Regions from separate parts of the Streptomyces sp. 3211.6 genome, predicted to be linked through region 1. Evidence: riboswitches for the same ligand, from Rfam matches in the RefSeq annotation. Region 1 holds a riboswitch; each other region holds the start of a gene.

Region 1 (10,508 bases):
CCTGCAACGTGCTCGGCTCGTTCGACGGCGACCCCCGCCTCCTGGCCACCGTCCGCGACGGCGACCCCATCCGTGTGGAACTGGTCTGACGACCACAGCTCCTCAGGGGCTTACAGCTCCTTGAAGAAGGCCTCCGCCGTGTGCAGGAAGAGGTCGTTCGCCTCGGTCTCACCGATCGTGACCCGAAGGCCCTCGCCCGCGAAGGGCCGGACCACCACACCGGCCTTCTCGCAGGCCGCCGCGAACTCGGCGGTCCGCTCCCCCAGCCGCATCCAGACGAAGTTGGCCTGCGTGTCCGGGACCGTCCAGCCCTGGGCCAGCAGCGTCTCGTGCACCCGGTTGCGCTCGCACACGAGCGCCCCGACGCGCCCCATCAGCTCGTCCTCGGCGCGCAGCGAGGCGACCGCCGCGTCCTGGGCCAGCTGGCTGACGCCGAAGGGCACGGCCGTCTTGCGCAGCGCCGCCGCGACCGGCTCGTGCGCCACCGCGAAGCCCACGCGCAGCCCGGCCAGGCCGTAGGCCTTGGAGAACGTACGCAGCACGGCGACGTTGGGACGGTCGCGGTAGAGCTCGATGCCGTCCGGCACGTCGGTGTCGCGGACGAACTCCCGGTAGGCCTCGTCCAGCACCACCAGGACGTCGGAGGGCACGCGGTCCAGGAACCGCTCCAGCTCGGCCCGGCGCACCGCGGTGCCGGTCGGGTTGTTGGGATTGCAAACGAAGATCAGCCGCGTCCGCTCGGTGATCGCCGCGGCCATCGCGTCCAGGTCGTGGACGTCCCCGTCGGTCAGCGGGACCTGCACCGACGTCGCACCCGAGATCTGCGTGATGATCGGGTAGGCCTCGAAGGACCGCCAGGCGTACATGACCTCGTCACCCGGGCCGGCCGTCGACTGGATCAGCGACTGGGCCACGCCCACGGAGCCGGTGCCCGTGGCGATGTGCTCGGCCGGCACGCCGAACCGTTCCGCCAGCTCGTTCACCAGGCCCGTGCAGGCCATGTCCGGGTAGCGGTTGAAACGGTGGGCGGCCGCGACCGCGGTCTCCAGGACCCCCGGCAGCGGCGGGTAGGGGTTCTCGTTCGAGGACAGCTTGAAAGCGACGGCCCCGCCCTCCGCGGCGGGCTTGCCGGGCTTGTAGGTGGGGATGCCGTCCAGCTCGGCGCGCAGCTTCGGGCTCTTCTCGCTCACCGCAGGTCCTCCTCGACCGTCCCGTCGACGTCTCCGTCGACTCAATACTGCTCACCTTATGAGGATTCCGCCGATCCGAGAATGGCGGGCGCCAGGAACACAGGGGGAGCGCGCGCATATATGCGTGCGCCGGTGGCCCGCGCCGTGGCGCGCGTCCCTCGTGCAGGTGAGTTGCGAACGGTCCGGGGCCGCCGCGTTTTGGCATGCTCGTACCCGCCGACAGGCCCCACCCTTGGCTCGCATCGCCAAATACCTTCAATTCCAAGGTCATTGGGGGTGGCGAACCAAGCAGAATCGTGCCTGTCAACCCGTGCATATGCACCTGAACCACCCTGCCCTCCGAGCCCTACTATCGGCTCGCCATGACAGCAGCAGGGAAGCATCACGTGAGCCGGGCCGAGACCACCCGGCGGGTCGGCGGCCGACAGGGCCGCGCCGGCATCAGGGACGTGGCCGCCGCGGCGGGTGTGTCCATCACAACCGTCTCCGACGCGCTCAATGGCAAGGGGCGGCTGCCGGACGCCACCCGCCGCCACGTCCGCGAGGTGGCCGACCGGCTGGGCTACCGGCCATCCGCCGCCGCCCGCACCCTCCGTACCGGAAAGTCGGGCCTCATCGGCCTCACCGTGACGACGTACGGGGATGAACCTTTCACCTTCACCGAATTCGCCTACTTCGCCGAGATGGCGCGGGCCGCGACCTCCGCCGCCCTCGCACGCGGCTACGCCCTCGTCATCCTCCCGGCCACCTCACGGCACGACGTCTGGTCCAACGTGGCCCTGGACGGCACCGTCGTCATCGACCCCTCGGACCACGACCCGGTGGTCAGCGAGCTCGTCCGCCAGGGCCTGCCCGTGGTCTCCGACGGCCGGCCCGCCGGGTCCCTCCCCGTCACCGCCTGGGTCGACAACGACCACGAGGCCGCCGTGCTGGGCCTGCTCGACCACCTCGCCGCCGCCGGGGCCCGCCGTATCGGGCTGCTGACCGGCACCACCACGGACACCTACACCCGGCTCTCCACGACCGCCTACCTCAGCTGGTGCGAACGCGTCGGCCAGGACCCGGTGTACGAGTCCTATCCCGCCCACGACCCCTGCGCCGGAGCCGTCGCCGCCGACCGGCTCCTGGCCCGGCCCGACCGCCCCGACGCCGTCTACGGACTCTTCGACCCGAACGGCACCGACCTCCTCGCCGCCGCCCGGCGCTACGGGCTGCGGGTCCCCGAGGACCTGCTCCTGGTCTGCTGCAGCGAGTCCACCGTCTACGCGAACACCGAGCCGCCCATCACCACCCTCTCCCTCAAGCCGCGCCGCATCGGTACCGCCGTCGTGCAATTGCTGATCGACGCGATCGAGGGGGTCGACACCGGACGTCCCGTCGAACAGGTCGTCCCGACCGAGCTGATCATCCGTACGTCCTCGCAGCGCAGAACCCCCCGGACCACCATCAGCCCCCCGCGCTCGCCGTCCCAGGACTGACCACCGGACCGCCGTATCGGCGGGGCCGGGCGGCCCCGCCGATGATTTCAACAACCCCTATATCGGGTGAAAACGGCAGGAAGGCTTGGTTCCGCCCAGGATTCACCACCCCTGGTGCGTCACAGAGCGCGAGCCGCATTCCTATGATGGGCGCACGACATCACGGACCCTCCGCCCCAGAGGTGAGCAGGGTCCGCAGATGTACGGCAGCGCGACGGTGGTGGAGGGGTCGATGACTCAGGGGGCCGGTCAGGGACCCGCGATGCGGACGGACACGCTGCGGGACTTCCGGGTGCCCGTCAACGAACCCGCGCCGTACGCCGTGTCCGCCGGCCTGCCCGGGGAGACGCCCGTGTACGGCGAGTACCCCGCGTACTACACCCCGGAGGCCGTTCCGCAGCAGCGCACGGGCGACGCCGCCCACCCGGAGTTCCCGGCCGCCGGCCCCGAGGACGACCTCGACGGCTACACCCCCACCCAGCGCGACCTGCCCGTGATCGGGCGCGGCGCGACGGGCGGGCCCGGAGACACCGTCCAGGTCCAGTACGTCCCGCAGGAGGCCCCGGGCGCCGGCCCCGGCCCCCTCTACGTCGTGGGCGACGTGCACGGCTACCTCGACGAGCTCATCCACGAGCTCCAGGCGCAGAACCTGATCGACGCCGACTGCCAGTGGTCCGCCGGCAACGCCCGGATCTGGTTCCTCGGCGACTTCACCGACCGCGGCCCCGACGGCATCGGCGTCATCGACCTCGTCATGCGGCTGTCCGCCGAGGCCGCCGCGGCCGGGGGCTACTGCAAGGCCCTGATGGGCAATCATGAGCTGCTGCTCATCGGCGCGAAGCGGTTCGGCGACACCCCCGTGAACTCCGGCGCCGGCACCGCCACCTTCCAGGCCGCCTGGCTGCTCAACGGCGGCCAGCGCGCCGACATGGAGCGCCTGGAGGACGTCCACCTCCAGTGGATGTCCCGGCTGGACGCGGCCACCCTGGCGGACGGGCACCTGCTGCTGCACTCCGACACCACCGCGTACCTGGACTACGGCGACTCCATCGAGGACGTCAACGACACCATCCACGAACTTCTCAACCGCAACGACGCCGACACCACCTGGGACCTGTTCCGGAAGTTCACCAAGCGCTTCGCCTTCCGCGACGAGGAGACGGGCCCGCAGGCCGTGCGCCGGCTGCTGGCCACCTACGGCGGCAGCCGCGTAGTCCACGGCCACAGCCCCATCCCGTACCTGCTCGGCGAGGTGGGCACCGAGGACGGCGACGAGGCACACGGGCCGGAAGCCGTCGACGGACCGCACGTGTACGCGGACGGGCTCGCCATCGCGATGGACGGCGGCGTGACAATGGCGGGCAAACTGCTGGTCCAACAACTGCCGCTGCGCGACTGAGTGTTCACCGAGCGGGGTATTTCCCGAAAGTCCCTGTCACCCCATGGCCGGGGCGCTCTACCATCGCCCTGTCCGTAGCAGGCTCTCCTCCGTTCTGCGCCGGCGCCCGGTTCTACGCGGGCAAACCGGCTCGTACGGAGCATCGGGGGATGCACATGACCAGCGGTCCGCACCTGCTCACCGAAGACCGACCCGAATTCGACCGGCTCCTCGACGAGGCGCTGCGCACGGCGGACGAACGGCCCGAGCTCGCCGCCCTCGGCGAACGGCTGAACGCCGAACAACTGCGCACCATGGCCCTGAGCGCCATCGCACTCCTGACCGCCGCCGCTGCCGCCGAGTACACCCACTACGTGAAGGTCCGGGAGGAACTGCGCGACGAGGCCCTGTCGGGCCGCGCGAACACCGACGTGGACACCGCCGAGGACGGCGACGGCCAGGGCGACGGCGGGGGCGCGGGCGTGAGTGCCGTGGTCGCCGTCCTCGCACCGGTCCTGGCGGGCGCCGCCATGCTGATCTTCCTGCTGGTGGGCTACTGCCTGAAGGCCGTCGATCCCGAACCTGCCTTCGCACGCACGATGCTGACGGCGGGTTGGCTGTTCGGCGGGCTCACCGTGGTCGCCCTGGTCTTCGCGGTGGTCTCGCTCCTCGTGGCGGCCCTCCGCAACAGCTCCACCGAGGTGGCCGCGGAGGAGAGCGTGCCGATACCCGACGATCTCGCGCGGGCCCGGGAGGCCTGGCGCAACGCGCTGCTGGAACGGGGCATCATGCCGTTCCTGCGCGACGCGCTGGCCGACCCCACCGCCGGGACGGGCTACCCGGTGCCCCGTACGCCGGGGGCTGGGCGCATCCCCCAGCTGGGATACACCCGGCCCGACTTCAGCAGCCCGTCCGACGGCGCGCCGGGAGCGCGGCCCGGCTACTCCAGCCCGGACTTCACCAGCCCGGACTTCGGCGGCCCGGAGCACCGGCCGGACTGAGGTCCGGAGCGGTCCGGTCCGGACGGGCGGCCTGGCGGTCCGCGTCGACCGCCGGGCGAGGACCGTGTCGGCGCCTCGGCTCACCCCGTGCCGCCAATCGGGCCAACTCAGACTTTCCCGGCGTGCCGCCCCCCGGCACGCTGCCCCCGCTCCCTAAAGTCCCCGACGATCCAGCCGACCCGGCCGGCCGCGAGAACGTACGGCCCACACCAGCGGACGGGACCCGTGAGACCAAAAGTCTGTCTGAACATGATCGTCAAGGACGAGGCCCCCACCATCCGGAAATGCCTCGATTCGGTACGCCCGCTGATCGACACCTGGGTGATCGTGGACACCGGCTCGACCGACGGCACCCAGGACGTCATCCGGGACTGCTTCGGGGACCTCCCCGGCACCCTCTACGAACGCCCGTGGAAGGGCTTCGACGGCAGCAGGACCGAGGCCATCGAGCTCGCCCGCGACAGTGCCGACTACCTGCTGTTCATCGACGCCGACGACGCGATGGAGGCAGAACCCGGGTTCCGGATGCCGGAGCTGACCCTCGACGCCTACCGGATCGCCCTGCACGACGGCCCGATCGTCCACTACCGGGCGGCACTCGTCTCCACCCGGCTGCCCTGGCGTTATGTCGGCGTGCTCCACGAGTACATCGACTGCGGCGGCGAGTACAGCCTCGGAACGCTCGAAGGCGTCCACATCCTCAGCATCGGCGGAGGTGCCCGGCTCCGCGAGGAAGGTCAGCGTCAGAAGTACCTGCGCGACGCGGCGGTCCTCGAACAGGGGCTGGTCAAAGAGCCCGAGAACGCCCGCTACATGTTCTACCTCGGGCAGAGCTGGCGCGACGCGGGCGAGCAGGAGAAGTCCCTCGCCGCCTACGACCGCCGGGCGGCCATGGTCGGCTTCTACGAGGAGACCTACCTCGCGCGGGTCTACGCCGCACGGGCCGCCGCGAGGCTGGGACGGCCCTCTGCCGAGGTGATGGACCGCTACCTGCGGGCCTTCGAGAGCCGCCCGTCGCGCGCCGAGGCGATCGGAGATCTGGCGGGTCTCTGCCGAGTGGAGGAGCGATGGCCACTGGCCTACATGTTCGCCAAGGAGGCCGCCCGGATCCCCTACCCGAAGGACATCCTGTTCGTGGAGTACGCCTGGCACGAGTGGCGCGCCCTCGACGAACTCGCCATCGCCGCGTACTGGGTCGGCGAGTACCGCGAGTCCCTGGAGTGCTGCGAGCGCCTGCTGAGCGAGGGGAAGCTGCCCGACGAGCACCGCGAACGCGTCGTGGGGAACCTGGACTTCGCTCGGAAGAAGCTGGGCCGGGCGGTGTTTCACGTGAAACCGGCTGTTTCACGTGAAACATCGCCGACTTCGGCCTAGTCCACGGCCCGGCGACTCAGCGGATGCGTCCCGCGCCTCCCCCAAGAGGTCGCGGGACGGCTCGTCCGGCCGGGTCAGTCCGCCAGAGGCAGGTAGACGCGGTTGCCCGAGGCGGCGAATTCGGCGGACTTCTCCGCCATCCCCGCCTCGATCTCCTCGGCCTTCAGGTCACCGCCGTGCTCACGGCGGATGTCCTGCGAGATCTTCATCGAGCAGAACTTCGGACCGCACATGGAGCAGAAGTGCGCGGTCTTGGCCGGCTCGGCCGGAAGCGTCTCGTCATGGAACTCGCGGGCCGTGTCCGGGTCGAGGGCCAGGTTGAACTGGTCCTCCCAGCGGAACTCGAACCGGGCGTCCGAGAGGGCGTCGTCCCACTCCTGGGCGCCCGGGTGGCCCTTGGCCAGGTCCGCCGCATGCGCCGCGATCTTGTACGTGATGACGCCGGTCTTCACGTCGTCGCGGTTGGGCAGGCCCAGGTGCTCCTTCGGCGTCACGTAGCAGAGCATCGCGGTGCCCCACCAGGCGATCATCGCGGCGCCGATGCCGGAGGTGATGTGGTCGTAGGCGGGCGCCACGTCCGTGGTGAGCGGGCCGAGCGTGTAGAACGGCGCCTCCTCGCAGATCTCCTGCTGAAGGTCGATGTTCTCCTTGATCTTGTGCATCGGGACGTGGCCCGGGCCCTCGATCATCGTCTGCACGTTGTGCCGCTTGGCGATCGTGTTCAGCTCGCCCAGCGTCTTCAGCTCCGCGAACTGTGCGGCGTCATTGGCGTCCGCGATGGAGCCGGGGCGCAGGCCGTCGCCCAGCGAGTACGTGACGTCGTACGCCGCGAGGATCTCGCAGAGCTCCTCGAAGTTCGTGTAGAGGAAGTTCTCCTTGTGGTGCGCCAGGCACCAGGCGGCCATGATCGAGCCGCCGCGCGAGACGATGCCGGTCTTGCGGCGGGCGGTCAGCGGCACGTACGGCAGCAGCACGCCGGCGTGGACCGTCATGTAGTCGACGCCCTGCTCGGCCTGCTCGATGACCGTGTCCTTGTAGATCTCCCAGGTCAGGTCCTCGGCCCGGCCGTCGACCTTCTCCAGCGCCTGGTAGAGCGGCACGGTGCCGATCGGGACGGGGGAGTTGCGCAGGACCCACTCGCGCGTGGTGTGGATGTTGCGGCCGGTCGAGAGGTCCATGACCGTGTCCGCGCCCCACTTGGTGGCCCAGGTCATCTTGTCGACCTCCTCCTCGATGGAGGAGGTGACAGCGGAGTTGCCGATGTTGGCGTTGACCTTCACCAGGAACCGCTTGCCGATGATCATCGGCTCGATCTCCGGGTGGTTCACGTTGGCCGGGAGCACCGCGCGGCCCGCGGCGATCTCCTCGCGGACGACCTCCGGGGAGACGTTCTCGCGGATCGCGACGTACTCCATCTCCGGGGTGATCTCCCCCCGGCGGGCGTACGCGAGCTGCGTGACGGCCTGGCCCCCGCGGCCGCGGCGCGGCAGGCGCGGGCGGCCGGGGAAGACCGCGTCGAGGTTCTTGAGGCCGCCGCGCGGCGAGGTGTGCTTGATCCCGTCGTCCTCGGGGCGCACGGGGCGGCCCGCGTACTCCTCGGTGTCGCCGCGGCCGATGATCCAGTTCTCGCGCAGCGGCGGCAGGCCGCGGCGCACGTCCGTCTCGATCTGCGGGTCGGTGTACGGACCGGACGTGTCGTAGAGCGTGACGTCCTTGCCGTTGGTGAGGTGGACCTGGCGGACCGGCACCCGGATGTCGGGGCGGGAACCCGGCAGGTATCCCTTGTGCCAGCCGGGCTGGCGCTCGGTCTGGCCGTCGGCGTTCTCGCCGACGGCAGGCGTGCGTGCATCCTGAATGGTCATGAGACCTGATCTCCCTACGCCGGCATTACCCGGTAACAGGTTCGGCGGTCGACGCAGCCTCCTCCCGTACGCAATCTCCTGCGCGTACGGTGATCAGCGCCCTCTCAGCCCGGTGCTCCGAGCTCCCGCGTTGTGCAAAGTAGCCCCCACGCTAGCGTCATCTGTGGCGTGCTGAACAGTGGGCCCCCTCATCTCTTGCGATGATCTGCCGGTGACGACCTCGCCGCCGCCCCCCAACGAGCCCACAGAGCCCCGTGGCCACACCGGTCACGAGCACGCCTCCCACGGGCATCCGGCCGGGAGCCCACCCGGGCATTCCCACGGCCACGGGCATTCCCATGGGCACGGTCCCGCCGCCCCGGTCTCCAAGCACCTGCGCCGGGTGATCTCCGCCGTACTGATCCCCTTCGCCGCCGCCGTCTTCGTCGGCCTCGTGGTGCTGTGGCCCGGGGGCGCCCCCGCCCACGAGCGGACCGGAGTGGGCTTCGACCGCCAGACGCAGCAGGGCAAGGTGGTCGCGCTCGCCGACATCGACTGCAAGTCGGTGAACGCCGCGCAGGTTCCCCCCTCCGGCAACGCCGCCGCCCCCGGGGGCGCGTCGCAAGCGGCGCCGGGCGGTGCGTGCAAGAGGGCGACCGTCGAGGTGGGCACCGGACCGGAGAAGGGCCGCGTCTTCTTCGAGATCGTCCAGCCCGGTGCGCCGCGGCAGCTCGCGAAGGGCCAGGAAGTGGTGGTCGCCTACGCGCCGGACGCGCCGCGCGACCTCCAGTACTCCGTGATCGACCTGAACCGGAAGTTCCCGATGACCCTGCTCGCGGGCATCTTCGCGGTCGCCGTGGTGGTCGTCGGCCGGATGCGCGGGCTGTTCGCACTCATCGCGCTCGTGGTCAGCTTCGGGGTGCTGACCCTGTTCATCCTCCCGGCGATCCTCCAGGGCTCCAACCCTCTGGTCGTCGCGGTCGTCGGGGCCAGCGCGATCATGCTGATCGCCCTCTACATGTGCCACGGCCTGACGGCGCGCACCTCGGTCGCCGTCCTCGGCACCCTGGTCTCCCTGCTGCTGATCGGCCTGCTGGGCTCGCTGTTCATCGACTGGGCGTTCCTGAGCGGGAACACGGACGACAACACCGGGCTGATCCACGGGCTCTACCCGGACATCGACATGAGCGGTTTGCTGCTCGCGGGCGTGATCATCGGATCGCTGGGCGTCCTCGACGACGTGACGGTCACCCAGACCTCGGCCGTCTGGGAACTCCACCAGGCGGACCCGAAGATGGGCCCGCGCGCGCTGTACCGGGCGGCCATCCGGATCGGGCGCGACCACATCGCGTCCGTAGTCAACACCCTCGTACTGGCCTACGCGGGTGCCGCGTTGCCCCTGTTGCTGCTGTTCTCCATCGCGAACAGCAGCATGGGCACCGTGGCGAACAGCGAGCTGGTGGCGGAGGAGATCGTACGCACCCTCGTGGGTTCGATCGGGCTCGTGGCCTCCGTCCCCGTCACCACGGCGCTGGCGGCGCTGGTGGTGTCCGCGGACCGGCCCGGCCCTGACGCGGCCGCTCCCGTGCCGGAAGCGCCACCGGCCCGCCGGGGCCGGGGCCGGCGGCGCAAGCGCTGAGGGCCCGGGGAACGGCCCCTGGCAGGCAGGGGGCCCTCAGCCCGCGTTCTGCTCCTTCTGCTGCTGCGCCTCGGCGAGGATCCTGCCGAGTTCTTCGTCCAGGGTCTCCTCGAAGTCGCCGAGGCTGCGCTCCTGCCCGAGCGGAACGATCCGGTCGGTCCGGTCGAGGAACGCGACGAGCGGAGCGGCGCCGGCCCGGAACCGGGCCCGGTCACCGCCGACCTGGAGGCGGATGTGGACGTCCGAGAGCTCTCCCGGTTCGGTGGGGGCGATGTGCACATCGCCGTCACCGCACGGCCCGTTGATCCCGTCGAGAAGCAGTTCCCGGCCGAACGCCCAGGTCACGGGGGCGTCTCCGGGAAGGTGGAAGGTCAGGCGTACGGCGTAGGGGTCCCGGGCGTCGTACCGGAGTTCCACCGGGATCCGGAACGCGAGCTCCTCGGAAACGAGGAAGCTCATCATGACCTCTGCCTGTACCGACTCGCGCATTGCCTACCCCGCTGTAGTGGAAGTGGCCAGGAATGATCCCCCAGGGCCCTCTTGACAAGGGTGGTGGAAGCGCCAGCAGATCACAAGGAGTGAGTTTTCAGATACTGATAGAGAAGGA
Region 2 (10,508 bases), 1.7 Mb from region 1:
CGTCCAGCAGCGGCAGCATGTGCTCCCTGACCTGCGCGTACGCCGCCTCGCGCGGGCGGCCGCCGGTCGCCGACCCGGTGTGCACGACCACCCCGAGCGCGCCGATCTCCCGGCCCCGGCGCAGCGAGTGCCGCAGGGACTCCACCGACTTCTCCACGGTCGCCTCGGTGTGCGAGCCGAAGTTGATCAGGTACGGGGCGTGCACGTACGCCGGGACCGACTCCTCGGCGCACTGCGCGCGGAACAGCTCGTCCTGCGCCGGGTTCCCGGTCGGGGTGGCCCAGCCGCGCGGATTGGCGACGAAGACCTGGACGGCCTCGGCGCCCATCTCACGGGCGTAGGTCAGGCCCACCGAGGCGAGCCCGCCGGCGACGGGCACGTGCCCGCCCACGGGATTGCGAAGCACCGCTGCTCAGAGCCCCTTGGTCTTGATGGTGATCGTGCTGCCCTCGGGGGCGCTCTGCCCGGCGGGCAGCGACTGGGTGTCCACCGTGCTGCTGAAGGACAGGAAGGGGCGCTCCACCTTCACCTTGAAGCCCAGGGCCTCCAGGGTCTTGCGGGCCGTGTCCACGTCCTGGCCGGCGACGTTCGGCACCTGGACGGGGCGGGGGCCCTTGGAGAGGGTCAGCGTGACGGTGTCCCCGCCCGCCGCCTGGGTGCCCGCGGCGACCGACTGGTTCGCGACCGTTCCGGCGGGCGCGGGGGAGTTGACCTGGTCGGGGGCGGTCGCCACCTTCAGGCCGAGGGCCTCCAGCGCGGCGCGCGCCTGGTCGGCGGGCTGTCCGGTGACGCTGGGGACCTGCACCGGACGGCCCTTGCTGACCTGGAGGGCGACGGCGGAGTCGGGGGCCCGCTTCTGGCCGCCCGCCGGGTCGGTGGAGATCACCGAGCCCTGGGCCACGTCCTGGCTGAAGGCCTGCGTGACGATGCCCGGGGCCAGCCCGGCCTTCGTCAGCTCCGCCTTGGCGTCCTCCAGCGGGCGGCCCTTGAGGTCGGGCACGCTGACCAGCTCGGGGCCGCGCGAGACGGTCAGGGTCACCGCGCCGTTGCCGCGGATCTTCTTGCCGCCGGCGGGGTCGGAGTCCATGACCGTCCCGCGGTCGAAGGCCTCGCTGAACTTCCGGTCGACCTTCTTGACGCCGAGCCCGGCGGCGGAGAGCTCCGCCCTGGCCTGGTCCTCCGTCTTGCCGAGGAGGTTGGGGACCTTGGTGAACTGCCCGGAGTTGATGTACCAGACGCCGGTGCCGATGCCCAGGGCGAGCAGGACCGCGGCGATGACGAGGAACGTGCCGCGGCGCTGCCGACGGGGCGCTGGGGGCGCCTCGGGCGCCGGGGCGGGGGGCCGCTCCAGGCGCGAGGTGTGGTGCAGGACGGGCTCGGCGGCCTGCCCCGCCAGGGGGCGCGGGATCACGCTGGTGCGGTCCTCGGCGGCGGACCGTTCGGTGGACCGCGCCTGCGGCGGCACGGCGTCCAGCTCGGCCTCGCCTGTCCGCGCCCGCGCCTCGCGGGCCAGGCCCAGCAGGGCGGCGGCGTCCGTGGGGCGCAGCTCCGGAGTGCGGGCGGTGGCCCGGGCGACGAGCTCGTCGAGTGCGGCGGGGAGCCCGGGGACGGCGGCCGACGGGGGCGGGACGTCCTCGTTGAGGTGCTGGAACAGGACCTGCGCCGGGGTGCCGCCGGTGTGCGGCTTGGAGCCGGTGAGCATCTCGTACAGGACGACGCCGCAGGCGTAGACGTCCACGCGGGTGTCGTAGACCCCGTCCTCGATCTGCTCGGGGGCGAGGTAGGAGACGGTGCCGAGGACGGAGCCGGTGGTGTGGGTGGCGGCGTCCACGGAGCGGACCAGGCCGAAGTCCGCGACCTTGACCCGGCCGTCGTCGCCGATCAGGACGTTCTCGGGCTTGATGTCCCGGTGGACGAAGCCGGCGCGGTGGGCGGCGGCGAGGGCGGCGAGGACCGGTTCGAGGATGTCGAGCGCGGCCCGCGGCTGGAGCGCGCCGCGCTCGCGCAGGACGTCGCGCAGGGTGCAGCCGGAGATGTACTCCATCGCCAGGTAGGTGTACGGCCCGTCCGTGCCCTGGTCGAAGACGGCCACGACGTTGGGGTGGGCCAGGCGTGCGACGGACTTCGCCTCGCGGATGAAACGGTCCACGAAGGCCGTGTCGGCGGCCAGGTCCGGGTGCATGATCTTGAGCGCGAGGACGCGGTCGAGGCGGGTGTCGAGCGCCCGGTAGACCGTCGCCATGCCGCCTGCGGCGATGCGCGCGTCGACGCGGTAGCGGCCGTCGAGCACGCGCCCGACGAGGGGGTCATCCAGGGTCGTATCCACCCGGCGATTCTACGAGGACCTCCGCCACCCCCGGCCGGGGCGTCCACGCTTGCAGCGCAGCCGTGACATGCGGGGGCGGGGGCTCGGGGGGCGCGGGGGCGGGCCCGGCGAGGCGGTGCCGGTGGCTCGGGGTGCGGGGGCGGGGCGGCGGTGGGATGCCGGGCGGGGCCGGGGGAGGGCGGTGCCCCGTTCAGCGGTCTCAGAGCCGGTCTGGGGGTTTCCCGTCAGTCCCACTGTCCTTCCGGTCCGGGCCGCCCTGTCAAGGGCGCTCCCTTCGGTCGCGTCGCTGCGCGATCGCCTGCGGCGACCCTTGACAGGGTGGCCCGACGCGGAAGGACGATGAGACTGACGGAAAGCCCCAACCCATCCCTGAGACCGCCGAGTGGGGCCCCGCCCCCCGGATCCTGTCCGGCTGTCCGGTCACCGCCCGGCGGGACGCCGCCCCCCCATCCCACCGCCCGCACTCGGGGGCGGGTGGGCAGGCGCCGTTCCGCGTCCGCCCCTCGAGGGGGAGATGGCGTGCCCCCGTCGCGAGCCCCGCGGCCCCCTCAGAACGCCGGCCGCTCCGGGTCCAGGGTGGCGCGGCCCTCCGTCGGGGACGAGGCTTCCGCGAAGCGGCGTTGCGGGATGCGGCCCGCTCGGTGGGCCAGGCGGCCCGCCGAGACGGCGTCGCGCATGGCCGCCGCCATCAGGGCCGGCTCCTGGGCGCGGGTGACCGCCGAGGCCAGCATGACCGCCGCGCAGCCCAGCTCCATCGCCAGGGCGGCGTCCGACGCCGTCCCCGCCCCCGCGTCCAGGATCACCGGGACCCCGGCCCGCTCCACGATCAGCTCGAAGTTGTGCGGGTTGCGGATGCCCATCCCGGAGCCGATCGGGGAGCCCAGCGGCATGATCGCCGCGCAGCCCACGTCTTCCAGCTTCCGGGCCAGCACCGGGTCGTCGTTGGTGTAGGGGAGGACCGTGAAGCCCTCGTCGACCAGGACCTCCGCCGCGTCCAGCAGTTCCACCGCGTCCGGCAGCAGGGTCCGTTCGTCCGCGACCACCTCCAGCTTGACCCAGTCCGTGCCCAGGGCCTCCCGCGCCAGCCGGGCCGTCAGGACGGCCTCGCCGGCGGTGAAGCAGCCCGCGGTGTTCGGCAGGACCGCGATGTCCAGCTTGGACAGCACCGACAGGACCGAGCCCTGCACCGTCGGGTCCAGGCGGCGCATCGCCACCGTGGTCAGCTCGGTGCCGGAGGCGATCAGGGCGCGTTCCAGGATCTCCAGGCTCGGGGCGCCGCCCGTGCCCATGATCAGGCGGGAGGAGAAGGTCCGGCCGCCCAGGGCGAACAGGTCGTCGGCCATCGCGCTCAGCCTCCCTGGACCGCGGTGAGGACCTCGACCCGGTCGCCGTCGCCGACCGGGGTGAGGGACCACCGGCCGCGTGGGACGACCGTCTCGTTGAGGGCGGCGGCCACGCCGGACGGGGCCGTGGTGAGGGTGGCGACCACCGCGTCGAGGGTGGTGCCGGCCGCGACCTCGCGCGGCTCGCCGTTGACGGAGATGGTCATGCGTACGACTCCTGACGTGCGGGGGAGAAGCGGCGGGGGGAGAACGGACGGGCGATCTCCGGCACGGCGCCGGTGGTCAGCAGCTCCGCCATCACGTCGCCGGTGAGCGGGGTCAGCAGCACCCCGTTGCGGTAGTGGCCGGTGGACAGGTGCAGTCCGGGCAGGTCGGTCGGGCCGAGCAGCGGGGCGTTGTCGGGGGAGCACGGGCGCAGCCCGGCCCGGGTCTCGACCAGCGGCAGCTCGGTGATGCCGGGGACCAGCTCGTGGGCGTCGCGCAGCAGCTCGTAGACCCCGCCCGCGGTGACGGTGGTGTCCCAGCCGAGTTCCTCGCTGGTGGCGCCGATGACGAGCTCGCCGTTCTCGCGCGGGACCAGGTAGACGTGGCTGCCGCGCACCACGGCCCGTACCGTCCGGGACAGGAACGGCGCGTAGGCGGGCGGTACGGCCAGCCTCAGCACCTGTCCCTTGACCGGCCGTACGGGCGGCAGCACCTGTTCCGGTACGCCCTCCAGCCGGCCGCTGAGCGAGCCCGCTGCGAGGACCACCTGGTCGGCGAGGAGCTCCGTGCCGTCGTCGAGGAGCGCCCCGCGGGCCCGGTCGGCGGTGACGAGCAGCCGGCGTGCGCCGGCGCGGTGGATGCGCACCCCGGCCCGCTCGCAGGCGGTGAGCAGGGCGGCGGCGAGGCGGCGCGGGTCCACCTGGTGGTCCCCGTCGACGCGCAGCCCGCCGCGCACCCCGGGGGCGAGCATGGGCTCCAGGCGGCGGCACTCGCGGCCGGTGAGCCACTCGGATTCCAGGCCGCAGCGCCGCTGGAGGGCGTGCAGTTCCCGCAGGTGGAGGCGGTCGTCGGCGTCGAGGGCGACGGCGAGGGTGCCGCAGGCGCGGTAGCCGAGGTCCATGCCGCCGCTGGCTTCGGTGAGCTCGGCGGCGAACTCCGGGTAGCGGGCGGCGGAGGCGAGGTTGAGCCCCAGCAGGGTCTCCTCGCCGTAGTGCAGCTCGGTGACGGCGGCGAGCATGCCGGCCGCGACCCGGGCGGCGCCGCCCCCGGGGTCGGGGTCGGCGAGCGCGGTGCGCAGCCCGTGCCGGGCCGCCCGCCAGGCGGTGACCAGGCCGATGATCCCGCCACCGATGACGAGGACGTCGTGGCGGACGTCGTGGCCCCGGTGGTCGGATCCCTTGTCGGATGCGTGCATGGGCGTCCAGCCCCTCCCTTCGCCGGCATGACCCGGATCAGGTTCGTACGGTCGGAGGCCGGCCAGCCTCCCTCTCAGCCCGGTGCGCCCGGACTCCCGCGATAGGTACGGTGGCCAGACTAACCCCGGGGCCGGTGGCGGGTAAGGCTGCCTCCCCGCGCCGGGCGGCCCCCGCTTTCCTGACAGGTCGTCAGGTGGCTAGGCTGACCGTGTGAGTGAGCAGACGCAGCAGCAGACGCAGCAGCAGACGGAACAGACGGAGCAGCCGGGGCCCGGCGTGGTGATCGTCGGCGCCGGCATGGCCGGCGTGCAGACCGCGGTGGCCCTGCGGGACCAGGGCTGGACCGGCCCCGTGACCCTGCTGGGCGCCGAACCCCACCAGCCCTACGACCGCCCCCCGCTCTCCAAGGCGGTGCTGCTCGGCAAGGCCGAGGACTCCGCCTTCGACGTCGACTTCGAGGGCCTGCGCATCACCCTGCGCCTGGGGACCGAGGTCACCGGCCTGCGCGCCGCCGACCGCGAGCTGGACACCGAGGCCGGACCCGTCCCGTACGAGGTCCTGGTCCTGGCCACCGGCGCCACCCCGCTGACCCTGCCCGGCACCGAGGGCGTCCCCGGCGTCCACCTGCTGCGCACCCTCGACGACGCCGCCCGGCTGCGCCCCGTGCTCGCCGCCGCCCCCGGGGTCGTGGTGGTCGGGGCCGGCTGGATCGGCGCCGAGTTCGCCACCGCCGCCCGCGAGGCCGGCTGCGCCGTCACCGTGGTCGAGGCGGCCGACCGGGTCCTGGCCGGGGCCCTGCCCGCCGAGGTCGCCGCCCCCATGGCCCGCTGGTACGAGGGCGCCGGCGCCACCCTGCTCACCGGCGCGAAGGTGGCCGGGATCGAGGAGGGCCGGGTGCTCCTCGCGGACGGCGGCGAGCTGCCCGCCGGGGCCGTCGTCGTCGGCATCGGCGCCCGCCCCGCCACCGACTGGCTCGCCGGCAGCGGCGTCGAGCGGGGCCCCGACGGCTCCGTCACCGCCGACGCCCACCTGCGCACCTCGCTGCCCGGGGTGTACGCCGTCGGCGACTGCTCCTCCTTCCCGTCGGCCCGCTACGGGACCCGGCTGCTGGTCCACCACTGGGACAACGCCCTCCAGGGCCCCCGCGCCGTCGCGGCGAACATCGTCGCCGGGGAGGCCGTCCAGGCCTACGACCCGGTGCCGTACTTCTGGTCCGAGCAGTTCGGCCGCTTCGTGCAGTACGCGGGCCACCACGGCGGCGCCGACACCCTGCTGTGGCGCGGCGACCCGGACGGCGACACCTGGTCGGTGTGCTGGCTGCGCGGGGACGTGCTCGTCGCCGTCCTGGCCGTGGGCCGGCCCCGGGACCTGGCCCAGGGGCGCAAGCTGATCGAGTCGGGCACCCCCGTCGACCCGGCCAAGGTCGCCGACCCGGGCGTCCCGCTGAAATCGGCCGCCGCCTGACGGACCCCTCCGACAGGGGTCCGTGCCCGGGCCCGCACCCGCACCCGCACCCGGCCCCGGGCCCCGGCCCGGACGCCTGTCCGCCCACCGGCCCGGACGCCAGTCCGCGCACCGGCCCGGACCCGGACGGACGGGGCCGGGTACCGGGCGCCCCGCCGAGGTGGCAGGCTTGTGTCCGTGACCGAGATTGACGCAAAGATCGATGCCCTAGTCCCCTCCTGGCTGTACCTCCCCGACATCGCGGAGATGCTCGACGTCGAGGTGACCCGGGTCCGCCAGATGGTCAAGGAAGGGCAGCTGATCGCCGTACGCCGGGGCGAGAACCGCGCGCTGCAGGTTCCGGCCCAGTTCATCGACGGCGACAAGGTCGTCAAGGGGCTCGTCGGCCTGCTGACCGTGCTGCGCGACGACCGCTTCTCCGACGAGGAGATGCTGGAATGGCTGTTCACCGAGGACCCCTCCCTGCCCGGTACCCCCGTGCAGGCGCTGCGGGAGAACCGCGGCACGGAGGTGAAGCGCCGCGCTCAGGCGCTCGCCCTCTGACCGGCTGATCCACGGATGCGGGCGGGCCGGGTAACCTCGGCCCGCCCGCACTCCATCACCGCCAAGGGGTACTCCCATGCAGCAGCTGTCCGACGCCCGGCTCTACCTGTGCACGGACGCCCGCAAGCGGCAGGGGGACCTCCCCGAGTTCCTCGACGCCGTCCTGGCCGGCGGCGTCGACATCGTCCAGCTCCGCGACAAGGGCATGGAGGCCGGCGAGGAACTCGAACACCTCCAGGTGTTCGCCGAGGCCGCCCGCCGCCACGGCAAGCTGCTCGCCGTGAACGACCGCGCCGACGTCGCGCACGCCATCGGCTCCGACGTCCTGCACCTCGGCCAGGGCGACATCCCCGTCCCCGCCGCCCGCGCCATCCTCGGCCGGGACGTCCTGATCGGCCGCTCCTGCCACGCCGAGTCCGAGGTCGACGCCGCCGTCGCCGAACCGGGCGTGGACTACTTCTGCACGGGCCCCTGCTGGCCCACCCCCACCAAGCCCGGCCGCTACGCCCCGGGCCTCGGCCTCGTCCGCTACGCGGCCTCCCTGGAGCAGGACCGCCCCTGGTTCGCCATCGGCGGCATCGACGCCGCGAACCTGGACGAGGTCCTCGACGCCGGAGCCACCCGCGTCGTGGTCGTCCGTGCGATCACCGAGGCCACCGACCCCGGGGCCGCCGCCGCCGACCTGGCCAAGCGCGTCCGCGCCCGCCTCGCGTGACGGATCCCGGGCGGCCGGTCTCGTAGCCCACTCGTGCGGAGCTCGTGCCGCGCTCGGGCCCGCGCCCGGGTGTCCAAAAATCTGTCCAATGGATGGACAGTGCTTCGGCGTCCGGCGGGGCGCGTCTAACCTGCCCATATGGCCCTTGGTACCGCTTCCACCTGGTCGGACCGTGCACACACGGTCCGCGACCTCCTCGCGTCCGGAGCCTCGTATTCCTTCGAGTTCTGGGCCCCCAAGACCGAGAAGGGCGAGCGCAACCTCTGGAACGCGCTCCGCCGGATCGAGGCGGTCTCCCCGAGCTTCGTCTCCGTCACGTACGGAGCCGGCGGCTCCACCCGGGGCGGCACCGTCCGCGCCACCCAGCAGATCGCCGCCGACACCACCCTGACCCCCGTCGCGCACCTCACCGCCGTGGACCACTCCATCGCCGAGCTGCGCCACGTGATCGGCCAGTTCGCCGACGCCGGCATCCGCAACATGCTCGCGCTCCGCGGCGACCCGCCGGGCGACCCCATGGGCCCGTGGGTCAAGCACCCCGAGGGCGTGGACTACGCGGCCGACCTCGTCCGCCTGCTCAAGGAGTCCGGCGACTTCTGCGTGGGCGTCGCCGCCTTCCCCGAGATGCACCCCCGCTCCGACAACTGGGATACGGACATCCGGTACTTCGTGGACAAGTGCCGCGCAGGTGCGGACTACGCCATCACCCAGATGTTCTTCGACCCCGAGAATTATCTGAGGCTGCGCGACAGCGTCCAGAAGGCGGGCTGCGAGACCCCGATCATCCCCGAGGTCATGCCTGTTGTGGGTATCAAGCAGCTCGACCGACTGCCCCAGCTGAGCAACGCGGTCTTCCCCGACGCCGTGAAAGACCGCATGCACGCCGTCAAGGACGATCCGGCCGCTGTACGCTCCATTGGCATCGAGTTCGCCACGGAGTTCTGCGCGCGGCTGCTGTCCGAAGGTGTTCCGGGACTGCACTTCATCACGCTGAACAATTCCACGGCGACTCTCGAAATCTACGAGAACCTGGGCCTGCACCAGCGGGCCTGATCGGCCGTCTCCCCGTCTCCCGCGCGGTACGGCCGTACCGAGAGGGGCCTTGCATGGGAATGACGGTCCTCTACATCGCGTTCGCTTTCGTCGCGTTGTGGCTGCTTGCCGAGGTCCTGATGCAGTACAAGGCCCGGCTGCGCTGGCGCCTGCTCGCCTTCGCCGGGTTCCTCGGCGTGGTCGCCGGCGTCGTGCTGCCGTCGGTGCTCGTCATCGCCGTCGGTGCGATCGCCTTCGCCGTCGGCCAGACTCTGGTGACGCTCTCCTTCCGCAAGGGCTTCGTCGCCGGCTGGGCCCTGCGCAAGGGCAAGGACGGCCGGCCCGTCCGCCAGGAGGCGCCGAGCAGACGCCGCCGCCACTCGGGGCGCGGTGCACAGCGCCAGGAGCCCGCGCTGGAGGTGACGGGGCTGGAGTACGGCTCCCAGGACCCGGCCGCCGCCGGTGCCGGCGCCGACTTCCCATCCCACGAGGACGCCGGCGACCGGGACGACCGCAACGTCTTCGTCCCGCAGCCGGTGCCCGAGGACACCGGCTCCTACGGGATACAGAGCTTCGCCCCCCAGCAGCCGGACGCCACCACCGCCTTCGCCTCCCCGTTCGCCGCGGACGGCCACGACGGCGGGCAGCACGCCTACCCCGGCCCCGGGCAGGGGCAGGGGGGCTACGACTACACCGGCGGGTACCCGGCGGGTGACCAGCAGGTCTACGCCGCCTACTCCGACCCGTACATCGGCACCGGCGGGGCGGTCTCCCCGGGCCAGCCGTACGACTACCCGCACTACGACCCCGCGCAGCAGCAGTACTCCATGGACACCCCGCCCGGCGGGGTCTGGGTCCCGCAGCAGCGCGCCACCGACGCGGCCCCGCAGCCCTACCCGGAGCAGGACCCGCAGCAGCAGGGGTACCCGTACCAGGGCAACGGCGAGTACGGGCAGTACCGCTACTGAAGCCGGTACCCGCCGCTGGAGCGGCCAGGGGGGAGGGCCCGGCTCGTACGAGCCGGGCCCTCCCCCCTTTTTTTGCGCGCGCCGCGGGCCCACGGCCCGGGCGGCTCACTGCGAGCCGCGGAAGTCCGCCCCCTCGACGATCAGGCCGGCCACCAGGGCCCCCGTCATCCCCGCGTGCGCGAGCCCGCCGCCGGGGTGCGCCCAGCCGCCCGCGAGGTACAGCCCGGGCAGGCCCGTCGCGTTGGCCGGGTACAGCAGCCGCCCGCCGTCGCCCGGCAGCGCCGGGGCGGGCACCGAGCCGCCGAGGGCGCCCGTGGCCGCCTCCACGTGCTCCGGGGTGCGCACCTCCTGCCACAGCAGCCGCTTGCGCAGGTCGGGGACGGCCCGTGCGGCGAGGTCCAGCAGCTTCTCCGGGTCCGGCACCGCGGCCCCTCCGGCGGGGCCGCACACGGCGCTCACGGTCACCGCCTCGTGGTTCTCGTCGGGCCGGGTGGACGGGTCGTCCGGGCGCAGCACCGTGACCAGCTGGACGGCGGCGGAGCCCGGGGAGTGCACCAGCGTGCGGTGGACGGCGTCCGCCGGGCGGCCGCCGCGCAGGGCGAGCAGCAGGGTCAGCCGGCCGGGCACCGAGCCGCCCCGGGCCTGCACGCTGCCGCGCGGCCAGGACACGGAGCCGGACGGGAGCTGCCTCGGGTCGATCCCGCAGACCACGGAGTC
Region 3 (10,508 bases), 1.6 Mb from region 1:
GATCTCCCTCGCCGCGGGCACCGGCACCGATGAAGTCATCGGCAGACTGTACGAACTTCACTCTCTGGGGTTCGTCGAACGGCAGGGCGACGCCTGGCGGTTGGCCCGCCCCGGACCAAAGGGGGAGGCGTAATCCGTGGCCGCACGGCGAGGCGGTCGTTGACCTGGGGCGTTCCGGTGAAAGAGTGAAGGCGATGAGAGACGCGGTCTTCCCCGAGGCGGCCGCCCGGGCCGTGCGCGAGGCGCCGGACCCGGGCCGCCCGCCCGGGTCCGGGCGCTCCTGCGGCCCTGCGCCATCCCGTACTCTTCGCGCACCGCGACTCTTCCGTCACGCTACGCTCCCAAGGAATCCCGCTCCGGCAAAGGCGAAGCATGCCCCAGCACACCTCAGGGTCCGACCGCGCTTCGGTGCCACCCGCTGCCCGTGGCGGCGTGCGGTCCACCGAGCCCTCGTCCCTGGAGCTGCTCTGGCGCTCATACAAGGACTCGGGTGACGAGCGGCTGCGGGAGCAGCTGATCCTGCACTACTCGCCGCTGGTCAAATACGTGGCGGGCCGGGTCAGCGTCGGTCTCCCGCCCAACGTGGAACAGGCCGACTTCGTCTCCTCCGGGGTCTTCGGACTGATCGACGCGATCGAGAAGTTCGACATCGAGCGGTCCATCAAGTTCGAGACGTACGCGATCACCCGCATCCGCGGCGCGATGATCGACGAGCTGAGGGCGCTGGACTGGATCCCGCGCTCGGTCCGCCAGAAGGCCCGCGCCGTGGAACGCGCCTACGCCACGCTGGAGGCCCAGCTGCGGCGCACCCCCACGGAGGGCGAGGTCGCGGGGGAGATGGGCATCGGGGTCGAGGAACTCCACACCGTCTTCAGCCAGTTGTCCCTCGCCAACGTGGTCGCCCTGGAGGAACTGCTGCACGTCGGCGGGGAGGGCGGCGACCGCCTCTCCCTGATGGACACCCTGGAGGACACCGCCGCCGACGACCCGGTGGAGGTGGCCGAGGACCGGGAGCTGCGCCGGCTGCTCGCCCGGGCCATCAACACCCTCCCCGAGCGGGAGAAGACCGTCGTGACCCTCTACTACTACGAGGGCCTGACCCTCGCCGAGATCGGCAACGTCCTGGGCGTCACCGAGAGCCGGGTCAGCCAGATCCACACCAAATCCGTGCTCCAGCTGCGCGCCAAACTCGCGGACGTCGGCCGCTGAGCCGCCCCCGGACGCGGCGGCCCGCGCAGCGGCCGGGCGGAGCCGCCGGGGAGCTTGCGCACCTCCGTACAGTGGTGACGTGCCCAGGATTCGAGCGGCCTCCGTGGCCGAGCACCGGTCGATGCAGCGCGGCGCCCTGTTGGACGCGGCGCGTTCCCTGCTGTCGGAAGGCGGGACCGACGCCCTGACCTTCCCCGCCCTCGCGGAGCGCACCGGTCTCGCCCGGTCCTCCGTGTACGAGTACTTCAAGTCGCGCGCGGCCGTGGTCGAGGAGCTGTGCGCCGTGGACTTCCCCGTCTGGGCCGCCGAGATCGAGGCGGCCATGGAGGCCGCGCCCACGCCCGAGGGGAAGATCGAGGCGTACGTGCGCAGCCAGCTGGAGCTGGTGGGCGACCGCCGGCACCGGGCGGTGGTGGCCATCTCCGCCGGGGAGCTGGACGCGGGCGCGCGGGAGAAGATCCGCGCCGCGCACGGCGGCCTCGTCGCCATGATCGGCGAGGCGCTGGAGGCCCTCGGGCAGCCGGAACCGCGGCTGGCCGCCCTGCTGCTCCAGGGGGTCGTGGACGCCGCGGCCCGCCGGATCGAGCTCGGCGCCGCCGAGGAGCCCGCCGTGATCACGTCCACCGCGGTGGCCATGGCCCTCCGCGGTATCAGCGGCTAGCGGGGCGGGGGCTGCGGGCCGGGTGCGGACGGCAGCAGGCGGGGCGTGGCCCCGGGGAGCAGGGCCAGCGGGTTGCGGTAGGAGTCCTCGCCCGCCAGGAGGCCCCAGTGCAGACAGGGCCCCGGGCAGTGGGAGCCCTCCGTGAGCACCGCCACCACCTGGCCCGCCGTGACCGCCTCCCCCTCCGCCACCAGCGGCCGCACCGGCTCGAAGGTGGTCCGCAGCCCGCCCGGGAGGGTCAGGGACAGCACGCCCCGCCCCGCGACCTGCCCCGCGTAGTGGACCCGCCCCGGCCCCACGGCCCGGACCTCCGCTCCCGCCGGGGCCGACAGGTCCACCCCGCGGTGCCCCGCCGCGTACGGGGTCGGGGGCGGGTCCCACCACCGGGCGACGGACAGCGGCGCCGGCAGTGGCCGGACCGCCCGGAAGGCCCCCTCGGCGGGGACGCCGGCGGGAGCCGGGACCAGCGCCCCGGACAGGGCGAACAGCAGGGTGAGCAGCAGCGTCGTCGTCATGCGCCCAGGGTCCCGCGCGGGACCCGCGGCCCGCCCGTTCCTGTGGACGGGCGAAAGGGTGTGGACAAGGGCGTCACCCGGCATACCGCCGGGTCCCGTACACTTCTTGTGGCGATCCGGGTCACCGGGTCGACTTCGCACGCCCCAGCGCCGACCGGTTCCGGTCGGGTGGCAGCGCCTCTCGGTCCCTTCATGGGGCAGGGCGCGGCGGGGCGTCAGGAACCAAAACCGAGAAACCAAGGAGATGGCCATGGCCGTCGTAACGATGCGGGAGCTGCTGGAGAGCGGCGTCCACTTCGGTCACCAGACCCGTCGCTGGAACCCGAAGATGAAGCGCTTCATCTTCACCGAGCGCAACGGCATCTACATCATCGACCTGCTCCAGTCGCTGTCGTACATCGACCGCGCCTACGAGTTCGTGAAGGAGACCGTCGCGCACGGCGGTTCCATCATGTTCGTCGGTACGAAGAAGCAGGCGCAGGAGGCCATCGCCGAGCAGGCGACCCGCGTCGGCATGCCGTACGTCAACCAGCGCTGGCTGGGTGGCATGCTCACCAACTTCTCGACCGTCTACAAGCGCCTTCAGCGTCTGAAGGAGCTCGAGGCGATCGACTTCGAGGACGTCGCGGCCTCGGGTCTCACCAAGAAGGAGCTCCTGGTCCTCTCCCGCGAGAAGGCCAAGCTGGAGAAGACCCTCGGTGGTATCCGCGAGATGTCGAAGGTTCCCAGCGCCGTCTGGATCGTCGACACCAAGAAGGAGCACATCGCCGTCGGTGAGGCGCGCAAGCTGCACATCCCGGTCGTCGCGATCCTCGACACCAACTGCGACCCCGACGAGGTCGACTACAAGATCCCGGGCAACGACGACGCCATCCGCTCCGTCACCCTGCTCACCCGCGTGATCGCCGACGCCGTCGCCGAGGGCCTCATCGCCCGTTCCGGCGCTGCGACCGGTGACTCGAAGCCGGGCGAGAAGGCCGCCGCCGAGCCGCTCGCCGAGTGGGAGCGCGACCTGCTCGAGGGCGAGAAGAAGGCTGACGCCGAGGCCCCCGTGGCCGAGGCCCCGGCTGCCGAGGCCCCCGCGGCCGAGGCTCCCGCTGCCGAGGCTCCGGCCGCCGAGCAGGCCTGACCCACTGAGAGCGCCCGGCGTTCATCCGCCGGGCACTCGCAGCACGGACGATGACGGCGGGGGAGCCGCGCCACGAGCGCGCTCCTCCGCCGTTCACCCGTAGATCTACGACTTCGAGAGAGAATCACAGACTCATGGCGAACTACACCGCCGCTGACGTCAAGAAGCTCCGCGAGCTCACCGGCGCCGGCATGCTGGACTGCAAGAACGCGCTCGTCGAGGCCGACGGCGACGTCACCAAGGCCAACGAGATCCTGCGCGTCAAGGGCCTGAAGGGTGTCGCCAAGCGCGAGGGCCGTTCCGCCGAGAACGGTGCCGTCACCTCCCTGATCTCCGAGGACGCCACCTCCGGCGTGCTCGTCGAGCTCAAGTGCGAGACCGACTTCGTGGCCAAGAGCCCGAAGTTCCTGGCCGTCGCCGACCAGCTCGCCGCCCACGTGGCCGCCACCAAGCCCGCCGACATCGAGGCGCTGCTGGCGTCCGAGATCGAGCCCGGCAAGACCGTCCAGGCGTTCGTGGACGAGGCCAACGCCAACCTCGGCGAGAAGATCGTCCTGGACCGCTTCGCGGCGTACGAGGGTGCCTTCGTGGCCTCCTACATGCACCGCACCATGCCCGACCTGCCGCCGCAGATCGGTGTCCTGGTCGAGCTGGACAAGGCCGACGCCGACCTGGCCAAGGGCATCGCCCAGCACATCGCCGCCTTCGCGCCGAAGTACCTCACCGCCGAGGACGTCCCGGCCGAGATCGTCGAGTCCGAGCGCCGCGTCGCCGAGGAGACCACCCGCGCCGAGGGCAAGCCCGAGGCCGCGATCGCCAAGATCGTCGAGGGTCGCGTCAACGGCTTCTTCAAGGACGCCACGCTGCTCGGCCAGCCGTACGCGCTGGACAACAAGAAGTCCGTCCAGAAGGTTCTGGACGAGGCCGGTGTCACCCTGAAGCGCTTCGCCCGCATCAAGGTCGGCATCTGAGTCCGTCCGTACGCGACGGACACCGGACCCCGATAGGGTCTGAGGCAGTCGTCCACGCTTGCGCCGGACGACCGCAGATCTGACGAGGAGGCCATTGCCGCAGAGGGAACCGCGAGGACCCACCGGCAATGGCCTTCTTCGTATGTGCACGAGGAGATCTCCATGAATCAGGGCGTGGACCCCCACACCGCATCCCACGACAAGAGCGACCACGACAAGAAGGGTCGCCGCTTCATGCTGAAGCTGTCCGGCGAAGCCTTCTCCGGCGGCGGCGGGCTGGGTGTCGACCCTGACGTCGTGCACGCCATCGCCCGCGAGATCGCGGCCGTGGTCCGAGACGGCGCCGAGATCGCGGTCGTCATCGGCGGCGGCAACTTCTTCCGCGGCGCCGAGCTGCAGCAGCGCGGCATGGACCGGGCGCGGTCCGACTACATGGGCATGCTCGGCACCGTCATGAACTGCCTCGCCCTCCAGGACTTCCTGGAGAAGGAGGGCATCGACAGCCGCGTCCAGACCGCCATCACCATGGGCCAGGTCGCGGAGCCGTACATCCCGCTGCGCGCCGTCCGCCACCTGGAGAAGGGCCGCGTCGTCATCTTCGGCGCCGGTATGGGCATGCCGTACTTCTCCACCGACACCACGGCCGCCCAGCGTGCCCTGGAGATCGACGCCGAGGCCCTGCTCATGGGCAAGAACGGCGTCGACGGGGTCTACGACTCCGACCCGAAGACCAACCCGGACGCGGTGAAGTTCGACGCGCTGGGGTACAACGAGGTGCTGTCCCGGGACCTCAAGGTCGCCGACGCCACGGCCATCACGCTGTGCCGCGACAACCTGCTGCCGATCCTGGTCTTCGAACTGCTCGCCGAGGGCAATATCGCCCGCGCCGTCAAGGGTGAGAAGATCGGCACGCTCGTGAGCGACCAGGGCACCCGGGCCTGAGCCCGTCGCACCGGGCCCCCCGGGGCCCGGTCCGGGCGGCCCGCGCACCGCCCCGCCCGCCTGAACCATCCATATCTGACATGCAGGAGCACGTGGTGATCGAAGAAATCCTCCTCGAGGCCGAGGAGAAGATGGAGAAGGCCGTCGTCGTCGCCAAGGAAGACTTCGCCGCGATTCGCACGGGCCGTGCGCACCCGGCGATGTTCAACAAGATCGTGGCGGACTACTACGGTGCCATCACGCCCATCAACCAGCTCGCCTCCTTCTCGGTGCCCGAGCCGCGCATGGCCGTCGTGACCCCGTTCGACAAGAGCGCCCTGCGCAACATCGAGCAGGCCATCCGCGACTCCGACCTGGGCGTCAACCCCAGCAACGACGGCAATATCATCCGGGTGACCTTCCCCGAGCTGACGCAGGACCGCCGCAAGGAGTACATCAAGGTCGCCAAGAACAAGGCCGAGGACTCCCGCGTCTCCATCCGCTCCGTGCGCCGCAAGGCCAAGGACGCCCTCGACAAGCTGGTCAAGGACAAGGAGGCCGGCGAGGACGAGGTGCGCCGCGCCGAGAAGGAGCTCGACGACACCACCGCGAAGTACGTCGCGCAGGTGGACGAGCTGCTCAAGCACAAGGAAGCCGAGCTCCTCGAGGTCTGATGAACGACTCTCCCTGGGCCGCTGAGCCGGTACCGGCGGGTCCCGCATACGATGCGCTGGTGGGCCCGCAGACTGCGCCCATGCCCATCGTGCCCGATGCCGCCGGCCGTGCGTTCGACGACCGGGAAGCACGCGATCGGGGGGCCGCCTTCGCCGGCGGCCCCCCGCTCCGTACCGAGATGCCGTTGCAGGAGCCCATGCCCAGCCCCCCGCCCCCGCCTTCGCAGGCACCGCAGGACGCCTCGCCCCCGCCGCAGAAGAAGCGCGCGGGGCGGGATCTGCGGGCCGCCATAGGGGTCGGCGTCGGCCTCGGCGCGGTGATCTTCGCTTCGCTGTTCATCGTCAAGGCCGTCTTCGTCGGCGTGATCGTCGTCGCCGTCGTCGTCGGTCTGTGGGAGCTCACCTCCCGGCTCCAGGAGAAGAAGGGCATCAAGGCCCCGCTGGTCCCGCTCGCGGTCGGCGGCGCGGCGATGGTCATCGCCGGCTTCGTCCGGGGGGCCGAGGGCGCCTGGGTCGCCATGGCCCTGACCGCGCTGGCGGTGCTCGTCTGGCGGATGACGGAACCGCCCGAGGACTACCTCAAGGACGTCACCGCGGGCGTCTTCGCGGCGTTCTACGTGCCCTTCCTGGCCACGTTCGTCGCGATGCTGCTCACGGCCGAGGACGGCCCGCAGCGGGTGGTGACCTTCCTCCTGCTGACCGTCGTCAGCGACACCGGGGCGTACGCCGTCGGCTGGCGCTTCGGCAAGACCAAGCTGGCACCCCGCATCAGCCCCGGGAAGACCCGCGAGGGACTCCTCGGCGCCGTGGCCTTCGCCATGGGGGCCGGTGCGCTGTGCATGGAGTTCCTGATCGACGGGGGCTCCTGGTGGCAGGGCCTGCTGCTGGGCCTGGCCGTCGCCGTCAGCGCCACCCTGGGCGACCTGGGCGAGTCGATGATCAAGCGCGACCTCGGCATCAAGGACATGGGGACGCTGCTCCCGGGCCACGGCGGCATCATGGACCGCCTCGACTCGCTGCTCCCGACGGCCCCGGTCGTCTGGCTGCTGCTGGCGGCCTTCGTCGGCACCGGCTGACGGGTCCGGGCCGGGTTATCCTGGAGGGCGCGCCGCCTTCACGCGGCGCGCCCTTTCCGTCCGGCGGCCGAGAGCCGCAGCGGACCGGCCCTGCACGCGCGGGGTGACCCCCACCCCGTCGTACCGAGGAGTACCGCATGGCCCCCCGTCCCGCTCCGGGTGAGCTCACCTTCGTCGCTCCGCGAGGGGCCAAGAAGCCGCCCCGGCACCTGGCCGACCTCACCCCGGCCGAGCGCCGCGAGGCGGTCGCCGCGATCGGCGAGAAGCCGTTCCGGGCCAAGCAGCTCTCCCAGCACTACTTCGCCCGCTACGCCCACGACCCGGCGGAGTGGACCGACATCCCGGCGGCCTCGCGCGAGAAGCTCCAGCAGGAGCTGCTCCCCGAGCTGATGAACGTCATCCGGCACATCAGCTGCGACGACGACACGACCCGCAAGACCCTGTGGAAGCTGCACGACGGCACCCTCGTGGAGTCCGTCCTGATGCGCTACCCGGACCGGGTCACCATGTGCATCTCCTCGCAGGCCGGCTGCGGTATGAACTGCCCGTTCTGCGCCACCGGCCAGGCCGGCCTCGACCGCAACCTCTCCACCGCCGAGATCGTGCACCAGATCGTCGACGGCATGCGCGCCCTGCGTGACGGCGAGGTCCCCGGCGGCCCGGCCCGCCTGTCCAACATCGTCTTCATGGGCATGGGCGAGCCGCTCGCGAACTACAACCGCGTCGTCGGCGCCATCCGCCGGCTCACCGACCCCGAGCCCGACGGGCTGGGCCTGTCGCAGCGCGGCATCACGGTCTCCACCGTCGGCCTGGTTCCGGCCATGCTGCGGTTCGCCGACGAGGGCTTCAAGTGCCGCCTCGCCGTCTCCCTGCACGCCCCGGACGACGAGCTGCGCGACACCCTCGTCCCCGTGAACACCCGCTGGAAGGTCCGTGAGGTCCTCGACGCGGCCTGGGAGTACGCGGAGAAGTCCGGCCGCCGGATCTCCATCGAGTACGCCCTGATCCGCGACATCAACGACCAGGCCTGGCGCGGCGACCTCCTCGGCCGCCTGCTCAAGGGCAAGCGGGTGCACGTCAACCTGATCCCGCTGAACCCGACGCCCGGCTCGAAGTGGACCGCCTCGCGCCCCGAGGACGAGAAGGCCTTCGTCGAGGCCATCGCCCGGCACGGCGTGCCCGTGACCGTCCGGGACACCCGCGGCCAGGAGATCGACGGAGCGTGCGGACAGCTCGCGGCGAGCGAGCGGTAGTCTGGCCCGCGTACATCTGCATATTCCGACAGGGGAGCGCCACAGCGCTGAGAGTGCGGCAACACGTTTTTGGATCGAGCACCGTGGCCGCAGACCCTCTGAACCTCGCCCAGGTCATTCTGGGTAGGAAGTTCGGTCACCACCTCAAGCTGTTGCGCCCTGCCCGGGCGCCGCGCTCCACCAGAGCGCCCGGGCGGGGCCGCGTCTTCTCCTGGTCATACCCAGGAGGAATCAACCGTGAGCACCACCAAGAAGATCGCGGGTGCGGCGCTGGCCGCCGCCCTCGGCGTCGGCACGCTGACCGCGTGCGGCGGCGGCAGCAAGGACGAGGGCGGGGCCGCCGCGAGCGGATCGCCGAAGTCCAAGACCGTCACCCTCGTCTCGCACGACTCCTTCAACGTCAGCGAGCCGGTCCTCAAGGAGTTCGAGCAGCAGAGCGGCTACACCGTCAAGGTGCTGAAGTCCGGGGACGCCGGCGCCGCCCTCAACCAGGAGATCCTCACCAAGGGCTCCCCGCGCGGCGACGTCTTCTTCGGCGTCGACAACACGCTCCTCTCGCGCGCCCTCGACAACGGGATCTTCACCCCGTACGAGGCCAAGGGCCTGGCGGAGGTCAAGCCCGAGTTCGTCCTCGACCGGCAGCACCGCGTCACCCCGGTCGACTCCGGCGACATCTGCGTCAACTACGACAAGGCCTACTTCGCCGACAAGAAGATCGCCCCGCCGCAGACCCTGGACGACCTGGTCAAGCCCGAGTACAAGAACCTGCTGGTCACCGAGAACGCCGCGACCTCCTCGCCCGGCCTCGGCTTCCTCCTCGCCTCCGTCGGCAAGTACGGCGATGGGGGCACCTCCCAGGGCGAAGCCTCTGGGGGAGGCTGGAAGGAGTACTGGAGCAAGCTCAAGGCCAACGGCGTCGAGGTCGTCGACGGCTGGGAGCAGGCCTACAACGAGCGCTTCTCCGGCTCCGCGGGCGGCAAGAAGGCCAAGGGCGACCGCCCGCTGGTCGTCTCCTACGCCTCCAGCCCGCCGGTCGAGGTCCTCTACGGCGAGCCCCAGCCGGCCGAGGCCCCCACGGGCGTGGCCACCGGAACCTGCTTCCGCCAGGTCGAGTTCGCGGGCCTGCTGAAGGGCGCGAAGAACGAGGAGGGCGGCAAGGCCCTCATCGACTTCCTGATCGGCAAGAAGTTCCAGGAGGACATGCCGCTCCAGATGTTCGTGAACCCGGTGGTCAAGGACGCGAAGCTGCCGGAGGTGTTCACCAAGCACGGCGTGGTCGTCGAGAAGCCGGAGAACGTGGCCCCCGAGGCCATCGCCAAGAACCGTGACCAGTGGGTCAAGGCATGGTCCTCGATCGTCGTGAAGTAGTACGCGACGGCGCCCCGGCGGAGGGCGGGCGGGCCACCGCCGTCAGGATGGCCCTGATGGCCGTGCCGCTCGCCTTCTTCGGGCTGTTCTTCGCCTACCCCGTGGCCGCCATCGTCGGCCGCGGGCTCAAGACCGGGGAGGGCTGGCAGTTCGGCCGGATCGGCGAGGTGCTCGCCCAGCCGGACATCGCCGACGTGCTCTGGTTCACCACCTGGCAGGCGCTCGCCTCGACCGCGCTCACCCTGATCGTCGCGCTGCCCGGCGCCTACGTGTTCGCGCGCTTCTCCTTCCCCGGCAAGCAGCTGCTGCGGGCCCTGGTCACCGTCCCGTTCGTGCTGCCGACCGTGGTCGTCGGCACCGCCTTCCTGGCCCTGGTCGGGCGCGGGGGGCTGCTGGACGAGGTGTGGGGCGTGCGGCTGGACACCACCGTCTGGGCGATCCTGCTCGCCCACGTGTTCTTCAACTACGCCGTCGTCGTCCGCACGGTCGGCGGGCTCTGGGCGCAGCTGGACCCGCGCCAGGAGGAGGCCGCCCGGGTGCTGGGCGCCGGGCGGTTCGCGGCCTGGCGGCGGGTGACCCTGCCGGCGCTGGCCCCGGCGGTGGCCGCCGCCGCGCTGATGGTGTTCCTGTTCACCTTCAGCTCCTTCGGCGTCGTGCAGATCCTCGGCGGGCCCTCGTACGCCACGCTGGAGGTCGAGGTCTACCGGCAGACGGCGCAGCTGCTCGACCTG

Evidence for each region. A riboswitch is a leader RNA that binds a small molecule or an ion and turns the genes downstream of it on or off. The one in region 1 is predicted to bind thiamine pyrophosphate.
Region 2: linked by a shared signal. The riboswitch ahead of thiO (glycine oxidase ThiO) and the one ahead of thiC (phosphomethylpyrimidine synthase ThiC) in region 1 are both predicted to bind thiamine pyrophosphate.
Region 3: linked by a shared signal. The riboswitch ahead of BX286_RS26385 (thiamine ABC transporter substrate binding subunit) and the one ahead of thiC (phosphomethylpyrimidine synthase ThiC) in region 1 are both predicted to bind thiamine pyrophosphate.

The regions. Positions count from the first base shown of each region.
Region 1 covers NZ_RBXC01000001.1:4,103,065-4,113,572, reverse strand. The annotation lists gene BX286_RS18965 (cyclophilin-like fold protein) at 1-89, shown strand, start outside; gene hisC (histidinol-phosphate transaminase) at 111-1,190, opposite strand; gene BX286_RS18955 (LacI family DNA-binding transcriptional regulator) at 1,553-2,668, shown strand; gene BX286_RS18950 (metallophosphoesterase) at 2,886-4,067, shown strand; gene BX286_RS18945 (hypothetical protein) at 4,217-5,047, shown strand; gene BX286_RS18940 (glycosyltransferase) at 5,297-6,421, shown strand; gene thiC (phosphomethylpyrimidine synthase ThiC) at 6,496-8,283, opposite strand; TPP riboswitch at 8,278-8,422, opposite strand; gene BX286_RS18930 (YibE/F family protein) at 8,462-9,901, shown strand; gene BX286_RS18925 (SsgA family sporulation/cell division regulator) at 9,938-10,390, opposite strand; gene BX286_RS18920 (IclR family transcriptional regulator) at 10,488-10,508, opposite strand, start outside.
Region 2 covers NZ_RBXC01000001.1:2,393,706-2,404,213, reverse strand. The annotation lists gene BX286_RS11160 (deoxyribonuclease IV) at 1-406, opposite strand, end outside; gene pknB (Stk1 family PASTA domain-containing Ser/Thr kinase) at 413-2,326, opposite strand; gene BX286_RS11150 (thiazole synthase) at 2,875-3,669, opposite strand; gene thiS (sulfur carrier protein ThiS) at 3,675-3,875, opposite strand; gene thiO (glycine oxidase ThiO) at 3,872-5,068, opposite strand; TPP riboswitch at 5,066-5,178, opposite strand; gene BX286_RS11135 (NAD(P)/FAD-dependent oxidoreductase) at 5,280-6,533, shown strand; gene BX286_RS11130 (Rv2175c family DNA-binding protein) at 6,711-7,076, shown strand; gene thiE (thiamine phosphate synthase) at 7,153-7,791, shown strand; gene metF (methylenetetrahydrofolate reductase [NAD(P)H]) at 7,930-8,844, shown strand; gene BX286_RS11115 (hypothetical protein) at 8,898-9,791, shown strand; gene BX286_RS11110 (NAD(P)/FAD-dependent oxidoreductase) at 9,897-10,508, opposite strand, start outside.
Region 3 covers NZ_RBXC01000001.1:5,667,949-5,678,456, forward strand. The annotation lists gene dprA (DNA-processing protein DprA) at 1-133, shown strand, start outside; gene whiG (RNA polymerase sigma factor WhiG) at 373-1,209, shown strand; gene BX286_RS26345 (TetR/AcrR family transcriptional regulator) at 1,313-1,870, shown strand; gene BX286_RS26350 (M23 family metallopeptidase) at 1,867-2,385, opposite strand; gene rpsB (30S ribosomal protein S2) at 2,636-3,514, shown strand; gene tsf (translation elongation factor Ts) at 3,649-4,485, shown strand; gene pyrH (UMP kinase) at 4,648-5,427, shown strand; gene frr (ribosome recycling factor) at 5,523-6,080, shown strand; gene BX286_RS26375 (phosphatidate cytidylyltransferase) at 6,080-7,156, shown strand; gene rlmN (23S rRNA (adenine(2503)-C(2))-methyltransferase RlmN) at 7,294-8,409, shown strand; TPP riboswitch at 8,430-8,557, shown strand; gene BX286_RS26385 (thiamine ABC transporter substrate binding subunit) at 8,647-9,777, shown strand; gene BX286_RS26390 (iron ABC transporter permease) at 9,834-10,508, shown strand, end outside.